DNA from 2 places in the Arthrobacter sp. WCS2018Hpa-7 genome. Region 2 is predicted to be linked to the other one. Evidence: predicted binding sites of a transcription regulator. Region 2 holds the regulator's gene; the other holds the start of a gene.
The links. Region 2 encodes HrcA, which represses chaperone genes, less so after heat shock. Its sites were predicted from a motif close to TTNGCACTCGNNNNNNNCGAGTGCNAA; they were not measured.

Region 1 (6,065 bases), on a different contig from region 2:
GCGACATCTCGGCACTTTGGGGCTCGCTTTAGTGCCGAGAGCTAACCCCTCGCCAAGAAAAGTACGACGGCGGGCGGCCGGGTTGAGCACGCCCGCCCCCGCCGAGGGGCGACATCTCGGCACTTTGGGGCTCGCTTAGTCCCGACAGCTAACCCCTCGCCAAGAAAAGTACGACGGCGGGCGGCCGGGTTCCGCGCATGCTCACCCCCGCCGAAGGGCGACGTCTCGGCACTTGGAGGGCTCTCTTTACTGCCGAGAGCTAACCCCTCGCGAAGAAGTCCACACCCGACACGTATTCCATGGCCTCCACGAACTTCGGATCGCCCATCCTTGCGTAGGCTTCCTCCTCGTTGAGTTCGGCGATCCGGCAGTGGATCCACCAGAGATTCCCCAACGGATCCCGAACGCGGCCCACTTTTTCTCCCCAGAACATCTCCGTCATGTTCGTAACCGCAGTGGCACCGGCGGCGAGGGAGGCGGCGAAGGAGGCGGCGCCGTCGTCGACGTAGACCCGCAGGAAAGCCGGAGTCGGAGGCCAATCGGGGCGGGAGTCGAAGGCGAGGATGTTCGAGTCACCGATCTTCGCTTCAGCGTGCCCGATCGACCCATCCTCCATCGGGACACGGAACGCCTCCTTGGCGCCGAACGCGGCCGTGATGAAATCGAGGAGATCCGGGGTGCTGCGCGAGATGATCCAGGGCTCAACGGATCGATATCCGGCCGGGATGACAGGGACTCCTTCGGAGCGTGTCACCGGAGTCATCGCCTTGACCTCATCCGGGACCGGCGCATCCGGCTGACCGGTCATATGCCGTCGGAGGGATTCGACCGCGTATTCCATTCCTGCAGCGTATTCCGGGGCATCCCAGCGGCGGGCTGCTTCGTCGTCCGAGACGTCCTCCATGTGCGACATGATCCACCAGACGTTCCCCAGCGGGTCCTGGATCCGGGCGCCGCGGTCACCCCAGGCGCTGTTGTCGAGGACCGAAACCGCGGTGGCACCCGCGGCGAGGGCGGCGTGGAAGGCGGCATCGGCGTCGTGCGTGTAAAGGCGAAGGTACGACGGCGTGACGGGCCAGTGCGGTCGGCTGTCGAAAGCGAGGACTACTGAATCGCCGATCCGGGTCTCCGCATGCCCGATTGTCCCGTCCTCGCCGACAACGCGGTCGATCTCCTCCGCGCCGAACGCCGCTGTGAGGAACTCGAACAATGCGTTTGTGTCGCGGGTGATGAGCCAAGGACTGACGCTGGAATAGCCGGTAGGGACTGTGCTGATGCTCGGGCTTGTCGCGGTCATGACTGTGTCCTCTTCGTCGGGAGTTCAGTACTTTCAGGCTACGACTCATTGAGGTCAGGAACCGTCCGGAATTGTGACTCCATCCGCGCCGAGAGGCGACGTCTCGGCACTTTGAGGCGTTCTTACTGCCGAGAGCTGACCCCTCAAGTGCGCGCCCGCTAAAGCTGGGGCCCGTAGATGAACTCCTTGGCGTGGTTGACGGCCTTCTTGAAGGCGTCGTTCCTGAGCGTCATCTGCTCCCCTCTGGCCCCTGCGCTGGGTTCCAAGAACGTTGTGGGGCCGGGCCGAAGCATCCAGATGTCTCCAGCTGGCGGGAGGTAAAACACGCCGAAGGAGCGATGCTCGGGGTCGTCAGTCCAGATGGGCACCACGGCAACCGCAGCGCCGGTGTCCGGGTTGATCCACTGGGCTCGGGGCATCGGTTGTTCGTGGACCTCGGGGTCCAGGAATGGCGCCGTTCCCCTCCCCCAGCGTTTCTCGAACCGTTCGTAGAACGCGGGAATGATGTGGCCGTCGTAGGGACGCCAGGCACTCATGAATGGCTCCTTGGTGTTCTGGGGATTCGCGACGAAGGTTCCCAACGGGTTGGACTAAACGACAACGGCGGCTGCACCCGGTCCCCCTCGGCAGACGCAGCCGAAGGGGCACGTTCGCTCCGGTGAACCCTTACCTTCACCGGCGTTCCGGGCACCCGGACGGGTATGCCCGAGCGCGCACGATCGTAAGCCGCCCGCTTCCCTGGGTCCGAAAAAACGACGTACGCCTGCATGATGGTGTGCAGTTCCTGGAGGTCGGCCGCGGAGGTGGTGTCACCGTCGTCGACCTTTTGGCGTGTGTCCGGGTGGTGGGTCCGAAGCAGCGTGCGGTAGGCGCGCGTGATCTCGCGGGTCGTCGCGTCCGGCGAGACGTGGAGAGTGGCGTAGTGGTCAGGTTGGGTGCTCACTGCTGGTTCCGGTTTCTGCTGCGGATTTGGAGATGGCCCCCGGCTGAACCGGGGGCCATCACTCGGGAGACGACGTCGGGGGCCGCTTTTATGTGCGCTAATAAACGCTGTGACGTGGCGCGAAGCCTGCGCCCAACTATCCGCTGCGGCCGCTTCCGTCGTTCCCGGTCCGGCGTCCGCTGGTCAGCCACCCCCGGGTGAGCCTTCCAGCGGACGGACGGGATCAGGCGTTGATTTCCTGCCTCTGCCCATTGGAGGTGATTTCGATGCGGCGTGGCTTGGCCTTCTCGGCGACGGGAATCCGGAGAGTCAGGACACCGGCGTCGTAGTGGGCCTGGATGCCATCGGTATCGAGGGTGTCGCCCAGGATGAGTTGCCGGCTGAAGACGCCCTGGGGGCGTTCGGCGGCGATCATCTCGGTGTTCTCGCCCGCGGGCGACTTGCGCTCGGCCTTGACCGTGAGGACGTTCCGTTCAACATCCAGATCCACGGTCTCCGGATCTACCCCTGGCAAGTCGAAGGCTACAACGAATTGTCCGTCCTCCTGCCATGCATCCATCGGCATTCCGGCCGGGCGTGCTGTTGTGCCAAAAACCTGTTGGGCGAGCCTGTCGAATTCGCGGAACGGGTCAGTGCGCATCAGCATGTGGTTCTCACTCCTTTGATCTTGATGCTGATTCTGTTGTTCGTACCAGCCCATCCGATCTGTGGTGGCTGGTATAGATTTTTTATAACACCAGTGAAAGAGTGGAGGCAAGTAATTTTTCGGGAGATTTTGGAGGGCTTTGATGGCAGCCTCGGATGGCACGACTGCCGCTGAAGAGTACGACGGCGGCCTGGCTGCTTCCGCGGCGGACGGCACCTATGAACGTGGCCGGGACGCTCGCGGAGTCTATGCAATCTCGGTGGCGGCGGAACTCGTTGGCACGGGACAACAGAACATCAGGCAGTACGAGCGCAAAGGGCTGGTAACCCCGGAAAGGACCGACGGCGGCACCCGGCGCTTCAGCGAGGACGACCTCATGACGCTTCGCAGGATCGGGGTGCTCCTGGATGAGGGGCTGAACCTGGCCGGCGTGAAGCTGGTGCTCGAGTTGGAGGCGGAGAACCGGGGGCTGACGGAGGACAACCGGGGGCTTGCTGACGACAACCGGGAGTTGCGGGCTGACAACAAGGGGCTGCGGAAGGATTTGAAGCGGGCGCGCGGTGGGGAAACCATCAACATTATGTAGCCAGGCAACTCCTTGCACCGGGCATCATAACAGGGGGGGAGACTGAGCAGGGTCGATGAAGTCTAAGCCTTGCGCTTGGGTCCTTTCGGAAGCTCCACCCATCCAACAGGGTCACGTCAGATGCTCGACCGGCGCGATCCCAGGCCGATCCGCGTGATTAACCTCGCAAATGACGCGGTATCCTGCTTTCACCCGAGAAAACTGCTTCCAAACTGTTAGACCGTCGACGTCCGGACATGCGGAAAACTCTTCAACAAAAGTTACGTGAAGCCAACTCGCGATGGGGATTTCAGTAAGGTCGCTAGAGGCCGCTCCGCCGAGCCTATTATCCCTCAGATGCGGTCGTTGCTTGAAGTGGGCGTACGAAAACAGCATGCCAGCGAGAAAAGACGTACCGCCAAATCGAACCTCCTTGCAGAATTCTGCGGCCCGAAACCATGCATGACCCTCAAAAATAGCCCTCGAAAACCAAGCGCGACCAACGAAGAGGCATCCATCGAATTGTGCATTCATAGCAAAGTGCGCTTTTCGCATGTTCGTCGTGCCACCAAATACAGACTGATTGAAATCAATCTTTTTCAAAAAATGACATTCTGAAAAGTCAACACTTTCTAGGTAGCATCTGGATAAATCGAAAGACATTCGCGACCAAGAGTTTGGATCATCAAGCGGACGTCGAGTGCCGCGAGCAATCGAGGAAAGTATTGCCCGGCGCACTTCCAACTCCTCCCCACGGGAACTAGTGGCGTAAAGGTGAGCAGTCTTTGCTCGAGACTCCCTGTAAGGATCTATAACATGGGGAAACCTAAGGGGAGTCTGTTCGGGACGTGGAAGCATTTCTCTAGGCACTTGTGGAGGTGAGGGGATTTCCTCGTGCACACCTTTAGCGTTGGCTTCTCTGCACTGCATGGGAGTTCTAAGGTACGCGCAAAGTAAATCAACACATTGCTGCCGGTTCTCAGACCATTCATCCGCTAGAGCGGCCAAGGCATAAACTCCACCAATTCTCGTGGCTGACCGCTCCGACCCTAACATTTCCGCAGCTTGAGAAAATCGTTCACTGAAATGCTCGGCTGTCTTGAGTTTAGCTTCACGGTGTTCGATGGCCAGCCTTTCATCGGCTTGCACGTGCCCTCTATATCGAAGAACTGTGAAGGCAATGAAGAGAACACCACCAAATAGCCCTGCCGCTATGGTGATCGCTGGAATTCGCGGAACCACTGATGACGCATCATTGCCCATGGGCGCAATATTTTCCACGGTATAAAATTCCGTTTGATGAAATGCGAAAGCATAAAATACCAAGAAAAGTGTGGAACATCCGGAAGCCACTAATATCATCAGTTGAAGCGTCCCGAAACGCCGCCGACCATTATAATGCGCTGTATCGGAAGTAGAAATTGACCATACCAGTACGGCAATCGTAAGGAGCGCCGTCAGCAGTATTGCCCCACCAATCGGTGAGCCATAAACTTGCGCGGTATTATTGATTGGAACCTCCTGTAGTCGCAGCACCTGTCGCCGCCTATAACCATACAAATCATCGCTTGTAGGGGCCATCTGGCGCGGGCTCTTGAGCATCGCATTCCACCCACGTCCAGTCGTGAGTTTATGACTCATTACATGAAATACTGTGCCGCAACGGACAAGCTACACGCCACCCCGCTTGTGGGCTATGAATAACTTTCACCAGGCAGGGAAGCGTCGATGCTGAATTGTCTCGCCCTAGAAGATCGCTGTCATTCCGCCCCAGCCTTGGCCGATCGTCAACGAGAGAGGCCACGCTGGTCCTCCGCTGCCCGCGAAGAGCACCAGTTCTCCGGCCGAGCCGCGGGCAAGGATGTCAGCCTTGCCGTCGCCGTTGAAGTCGCCCGGAGCAACGATCGTGTTCATGACATTCCAGCCCTGCCCGATCTGCCGCTGCGACAGCCATCCGCCGTACCCGTTGCCCGGGTAAAGCCACAGAATGCCAGCACCGTCGCGGGCCGCGACGTCCGCTGTTCCGTCGCCATTGAAGTCGCCGACGCCATTGATCCCGGACATACCAGCCCAGCCGGTCCCTATCTGCGTCCTGGTTAACCATCCGCCGGCGCCGTTGCCGGGGTAAAGCCACAAAGCCCCCGCAGCGTCGCGGGCCGTGACGTCGACTTTGCCGTCACCGTTGAAGTCGCTGGCAGCAGTCAGCGCAGTCATGCCCGACCATCCCGAACCAGCCTGAACTCGGTTCAACCACCCGCCGGAGCCATTACCCGGGTACAGCCAAAGGGCACCAGCACTATCGCGTGCCAACACGTCTGCGTTGCCGTCGCCGTTGAAGTCACCGGGAGCGATCAACGCCGTCATGCCGTTCCATCCTGAGCCCACCTGCAACGTCGGCAACCAACTGCCGGCCCCATCTCCTGGGTAGAGCCAAAGTGCGCCTGCTGCATCCCGGGCCAGCACATCCGTCTTTCGGTCTCCGTTGAAGTCGTTCTTGACCGGGGCAGGAACCGTTGCGTCGATGACCGTCACAGTGTTGCTGCCCTTGTTGGCGATGTAGGCTTTTCGGCCGTCCAAGTCGAAGGCGACGGCTACGGGGTTACTGCCGGTCCGG
Region 2 (6,065 bases):
GCCGTGGACCACTGGGGACTTGAGCCCGGCGCCGAGGTCACCACCGAAGCCAATCCCGATTCCGTCACCCCCGAGTCCCTGAAAGTGCTGGCTGACGCCGGATTCACCAGGGTTTCCTTCGGCATGCAATCGGCCGTCCCGCACGTTCTGAAGGTCTTGGACCGCACCCACACCCCCAGTCGAGTGCCGCTTGTGGTCCAGTGGGCCCGTGAGGCCGGACTCGCGGTGAGCCTGGACCTCATTTACGGTACGCCGGGGGAGTCCATGGCGGACTGGCGGTTATCCCTTGAGACAGCACTGTCCTACGAGCCCGATCACATCAGCGCCTACGCATTGATCGTGGAAGATGGCACCAAGCTGGCGGCCCAGATCCGCCGCGGTGAAGTGCCCGGAATTGACGACGACGATCACGCGGCCAAATACGAATTGGCCGATTCGTTGATCTCCGAAGCTGGTTTGAACTGGTACGAGGTCAGCAACTGGTCCCGGACATCCGATCAAGCGTGCCGGCACAATCTGGCCTACTGGCGGGGCGATGACTGGTGGGGCGTCGGCCCCGGTGCGCACTCCCACGTAGGAGGTGTCCGGTGGTGGAACGTCAAGCACCCCACAGCGTACGCAGGACGGTTGGGCGCAGGAAGCTCACCGGCGGCGGGCCGGGAAACCCTGGACGCCGAAACCCGGGAAGTCGAGCGCATCATGCTGGAAGCACGGCTCGGTACAGGCCTTGAAGTGGATGCTTTGGACGCGGTTGGCCGCCATGCAATGGCAGGGCTGATCGCCGACCAACTGGTTGATCCTGCGCAGGCGTTCAAAGGCCGGCTGATCCTTACGCTGAAGGGCCGGCTGCTGGCTGACGCCGTAGTCCGGAGGATTCTCCCCGACTAACCACACGTCCGCTTGAAAAGCGGGGGGAGGTTTACTTGATCCAGCGCAGGTTGAGCTTGTAGCGGTGCGGCTGGCCGTGGTTGACGCGGATTCCGGCCGAGACGGAGAAGCATGTCAGTGCTACCCAGATGCCAGTGGCGATCACGGCAAAGACGTTGCCTACTACCGGCAGCAGAACCAGGATGTTGGCCAGAACCGCAGCGATGGTGGGAGGCAGCGTAAAGTTCAGTGCTTCCTTGGATTCCTGTGCCGTGAAAGGTCCGCGGTCACGGAAGATCAAGTAGATCAGGAGTGATGGCAGGCATCCCAGAATGCCGCCAAAGTGTGCCAAGGTAGCCCACTGCCTGTCCTCGCTGGCGGTCAGTGGCAGCGCATTTGCAGGCGCGCCATGGTACTGGGGCTGGCCTGCGGCGCTGCCCGGTTCTTCAGGAGCGTTCTCTGCCACGGTGTGTTCCCTTTGCTGTAAAGATGGTGCGGTGTTGCTGTCCCAGAATACCGGCCCAGGCAGGCTTCCCGGGACAAGCGCCACGATGACACGTCAGTTGCTGCTGCTTTGAGGGCAATGGTCAGGGAACTGTGAGGAAATCGATGACTTCCTCCACGCGGCCCAGCAGCGAAGCTTCGAGGTCGGCGTAGCTGCGAACCGCTCCGAGAAGCCGTTGCCAGCCCAGTCCTATGTCCTCCGCGGTCTCGTGGGGCCACCCGAAGGCGGTGAGAATCCCGGTCTTCCAGTCGGTGCCGCGGGGCACGGACGGCCAAGCCTCAATTCCCAGGACTTTGGGCCTGATGGCCTGCCAGACATCGATATAGGGGTGTCCGACGATCAGGACATTTCCCGCGGCTCCAGGCACAGTCATGGCATCAGCTGCGATGCGGGACTCTTTGGAGCCGGCCACGAGGTGGTCCACCAGGATGCCGAGGCGCCGGCCGGGACCGGGGTTGAAGGCGGATATTACCGACTTGAGGTCATCGACTCCGTGCAGGGGCTCCACCACAATGCCCTCGACGCGGAGATCGTCGCCCCAGACTTTCTCGACGAGTTCGGCGTCGTGTTTTCCTTCCACCCAAATGCGGCTGGCTTTGGCCACCTGGGCGCGTTGTCCTTGAACCTTCACCGAACCTGATGCCGTGCGCCCCGCCTGAACGGCCGGCGTCGGTTGCCGTGGGGCCGGGGGCATCAACCGGATGGGCTGCCCCTCGAGCAGGAAGCCAAATCCGAGTTGGAACGACTTCGTCTTCCCCCGTCTGTCCTCAAGGGACACAATGTGCATGCCGCCGGTTTTCTCGACCCGGGTGACTTCGCCCACCCAGCCTGACTGGACGTCTTCGAGGACCATCCCGCGTTGGACGGCAACCTCCGGCAGTTGCCGTTTGGCCGGAGCTGACAGATCCTGCGGACCCCACGTGTCGAAAGCCAAGGAGTTCCTACCTTTGTGCTGGGTTGTATAGTGCAGTGCTGATTTGCGCTGGGTTGGGACGGGAAAGTTCAATGCTAGCAACGGGGTGGCTCATACTAGACTGGTTAGCACTTGGGCATGTTGAGTGCTAAGTGGACCCGGTCCCAGAGACCACGGCAGTCGTCAGGAGGTGGAGCAATGAGTGAGCCGCGCAAGTTGGAAGTGCTGCGTGCCATCGTTGAAGATTACGTGCATTCTCGGGAGCCTGTTGGATCGAAGGCCCTTGTTGAACGGCACCATCTCGGTGTTTCAAGCGCCACCATCCGTAACGACATGGCCGTTTTGGAAGAAGAAGGCCTCATTGCAGCGCCGCACACCAGTGCCGGTCGTATTCCCACCGACAAGGGCTATCGCCTGTTCGTCGATCGCATCTCCCAGGTCAAGCCCCTTTCGGCCGCCGAGCGGCGGGCCATCCATTCGTTGCTTGAAGGCCCTGATGATGTCGACGACATCCTGGAGCGCACCGTAAGGCTCCTGTCGCAACTGACCAACCAGGTCGCCGTCGTGCAGTATCCACACTCGAACCGCGCTCTGGTACGGCACGTTGAGTTCGTCCTGTTGGCGCCACAACAGGTTTTGGTGGTGCTGATTGCCGATACCGGCAGCGTCGGCCAGAAGGTCATCGATGCTGGTTCGGACGTGGGCGACGACGCTTTGATGCGACTGAGATCCCGCTTCCTGGGCAGCATCGCAGGGACACAACTGGCCCTGTTGCCGCAGGTGCTTCCATCGGTGATTGCCCTGTGCCCGCCGGAGCTTCGGGGACTGGCCCACACATTGGCCAACGGGCTGCAGGCCCTGAGTGACAACAGCCGCGAAGAACGCATCCTCATGGCCGGTACGGCCAACCTCGCCAGGTCCAACGTGGACTTCCCCTTGAGCATTGGCCCGGTGCTGGAAGCTCTTGAGGAACAAGTTGTCATGCTCCGGTTGTTATCAGACATGGGGGATGACCCCCGTGGCGTCACCGTGAGTATCGGCCGGGAAAATCCCTACGACGGATTGGCAGAAGCTTCCGTTGTCGCCACCGGGTACGGCTCCGGCGCCAAGGTGGGGATTCTGGGGCCAACCCGCATGGATTATCCAACGACCATGGCCGCAGTCCGGGCCGTGGCCCGTTACCTTTCACGCATTCTTGGCGGCTGAAGGCCGTCCCGAAGAAACATCCGCAGTACAACAAGGAAGAGATACCGACTTTGAGCAGCCACTATGACGTTTTGGGAGTCTCGCCGGAAGCCACCGGGGAAGAGATCAAAAAGGCGTACCGCAAGTTGGCGCGGAAACTCCACCCGGACGTAAACCCAGGTGAGGATGTCGCGGAACAGTTCAAGGCCGTGACCCATGCTTATGAGGTCCTGTCCGATCCCCAGAAGCGCCGCGTCTACGATGCCACCGGCAACGAGAATGGAACGGACAACGGGTTTGGTGGCGGATATTCCGGCCAGGGCTTCGCGTTCCAGGACATTTTCGATACGTTCTTTGGTGGTGGCGGCGGTCATGGTGGGCCGGCCTCCCGTGTGCGACGCGGCCAGGACGCACTCATCAGCGTCCGCATCGACCTTAAGGACGCCGTTTTCGGTGTCAACAAGAAGCTTGAAGTGGACACGGCCGTGACCTGCCCCACCTGTGACGGCAGCTGCTGCCGCCCGGGCACCCATCCGGAACGTTGTGACATCTGTGGTGGCAGTGGCCAGGTCCAGCGGGCTGTCCGCTCCATCCTCGGCCAAGTTATGACTGCCGCCCCTTGCGGTTCCTGTGAGGGCTTCGGCACGGTCATCAAGGACCCCTGCAATGAGTGCAACGGCCAAGGCCGCATCCGCAGCCGCCGTTCGCTGACCATCAAGGTTCCTGCCGGTGTTGCCACCGGTACTCGCATCCAGTTGTCCGGCCAGGGTGAAGCAGGGCCCGCAGGCGGCCCGTCCGGCGACCTCTACGTGGAGATCCGTGTCAACAACGATTCCATGTTCATACGCGAAGGCGACGACCTCCACGCCACCCTCAGCGTGCCCATGACGGCCGCGGCGCTGGGTACGGAGTTGCAGCTGGATACCTTCGACGGCGCACAGGACATTGACGTGAAGGCCGGAACCCAGTCAGGCGAGATCATCACCCTCCGGGGCCTGGGTGTCACGCACCTGCGTGGTTACGGCCGCGGCGACCTCAAGGTACACCTCCACGTTGAAACGCCGAGCAAGCTGGATCCGGCGCAGGAAGAATTGTTGCAGCAGCTCGCCAAGCTTCGCGGGGAGCAGTTCACCGAAGGAAAGCTCGTGGCCAGCGGCGGGATGTTCGCCAAGCTTCGGGACAAGCTCGGTAACCTGTAGCGGTGAGCAACCCCGTTTTCTTCACCTCGGCCGGCAGCCTTGGCGATGTCGGCGCCGGCGGTACCTTCGTGCTGGAAGGTCCGGAAGCGCGGCACGCGGTTACGGTCAAGCGACTTGTGGTGGGAGAGCCAGTCGACATAGCCGATGGGGCCGGCGCGCGGTTGACCGGCACGGTCGCCGAGGCCGGGCCCGCGGGCCTGATTGTCACTGCCTCCGACGTTGTCTTTGAAGACCTGCCGGACGTCCGCTTGGTGCTGGTCCAGGCCCTGGCCAAGGGCGACCGTGACGAACTTGCCATCGAGACAGCCACGGAACTCGGAATTGATGCTGTGCTTCCGTGGCAGTCGGAGCGTTCCATTGTTCGATGGAAGGGCGATCGCGCCGCAAAGGCCCACGCCAAGTGGGAGTCCGTGGTCACCGCTGCCGCCAAGCAGGCCCGGCGGGCGTGGATTCCTGAGGTGAGGTCCATGGTGGACACTGGGTCCTTGGCGAACGCTGTTGCCCAGGCTGACCTTGCCATCATCCTGCATGAAGACGCGAAGAATCCCTTGCGGACCGTCCTTGAGGAGTTGGCGGCAACCAACGCCAGCGCTCCCCGCGAGGTGCTGCTGATTGTGGGCCCCGAAGGCGGGATCTCACCCCGCGAAGTAACGCGGCTTAGTGATGCCGGCGCCGTAACGGCACTCTTGGGGCACCATGTCTTGAGGTCCTCGACGGCGGGACCGGCCGCCGTCGTTCTTGCCAGCGACATCCTGGGACGCTGGTAGGAGCGGCCTTGGGCCGCATCCGGCCCCGGGCAGCTACCCGACCCTGAACAGGCGGGTGTCGGTGCTGGTCGCGATGGCGTTGCCCGCGTTGTCTACTTGGGAGACGCGTACCTCGTACTGGCCGGCTTTCAACGTGGCGCCAAAGGTGAACAGGCCATACTGCCCGGGTTCGCCGGTGGCTTGCGTTTGGCCCGTGAGAAGGCTGGCCTTTTCGCCCTTGCCGTTGTCCTGCAGGACCTGCCAGGCGATGGGCTTGGAGCTGTCAGTGCTTCGACCGTTGAACTTGACCAGTCCGGTGGGCAGGGTGGTGTCTTCCTGCGGATCGATGATCCAGAGCGGGGCAACCAGGGAAGCGTCGCGCGTCATTGGTTCCCCCAGCTGCACTTGCCCGAACGCCATATAGTCCTTGTGGCCATCGACCAGGATGACTACTTGGATCTGCTGGCCTGAATTGATGAGCCCTGAGGACGAGGCTGCGGCGGTCGCCGTGTAGACGAGTTGCTGCACTGCCCGCTGCGCCATGCCGGCGTCCAGGTTCGAGTTGAAAGCATCGCGGGAAATATCGACTGTGATGACGTTTTTGCCCGAAATGGAGGTGGCCAGGCTGGCGGGTTCCTGCCAAGGTGTGA

Region 1: the regulator HrcA is predicted to act here: its motif matches at 2,891-2,917, upstream of RQH14_RS18040 (Hsp20/alpha crystallin family protein).

What each region holds. Positions count from the first base shown of each region.
Region 1 covers NZ_JAVTJB010000019.1:66,686-72,750, reverse strand. The annotation lists gene RQH14_RS18055 (VOC family protein) at 260-1,297, opposite strand; gene RQH14_RS18050 (hypothetical protein) at 1,456-1,833, opposite strand; gene RQH14_RS18045 (J domain-containing protein) at 1,830-2,240, opposite strand; gene RQH14_RS18040 (Hsp20/alpha crystallin family protein) at 2,464-2,886, opposite strand; gene RQH14_RS18035 (MerR family transcriptional regulator) at 3,029-3,472, shown strand; gene RQH14_RS18030 (pentapeptide repeat-containing protein) at 3,584-5,092, opposite strand; gene RQH14_RS18025 (FG-GAP-like repeat-containing protein) at 5,198-6,065, opposite strand, start outside.
Region 2 covers NZ_JAVTJB010000006.1:57,419-63,483, reverse strand. The annotation lists gene hemW (radical SAM family heme chaperone HemW) at 1-888, shown strand, start outside; gene RQH14_RS08885 (DUF4870 domain-containing protein) at 920-1,333, opposite strand; gene RQH14_RS08880 (DUF3097 domain-containing protein) at 1,455-2,306, opposite strand; gene hrcA (heat-inducible transcriptional repressor HrcA) at 2,484-3,491, shown strand; gene dnaJ (molecular chaperone DnaJ) at 3,542-4,669, shown strand; gene RQH14_RS08865 (16S rRNA (uracil(1498)-N(3))-methyltransferase) at 4,672-5,436, shown strand; gene RQH14_RS08860 (GerMN domain-containing protein) at 5,470-6,065, opposite strand, start outside.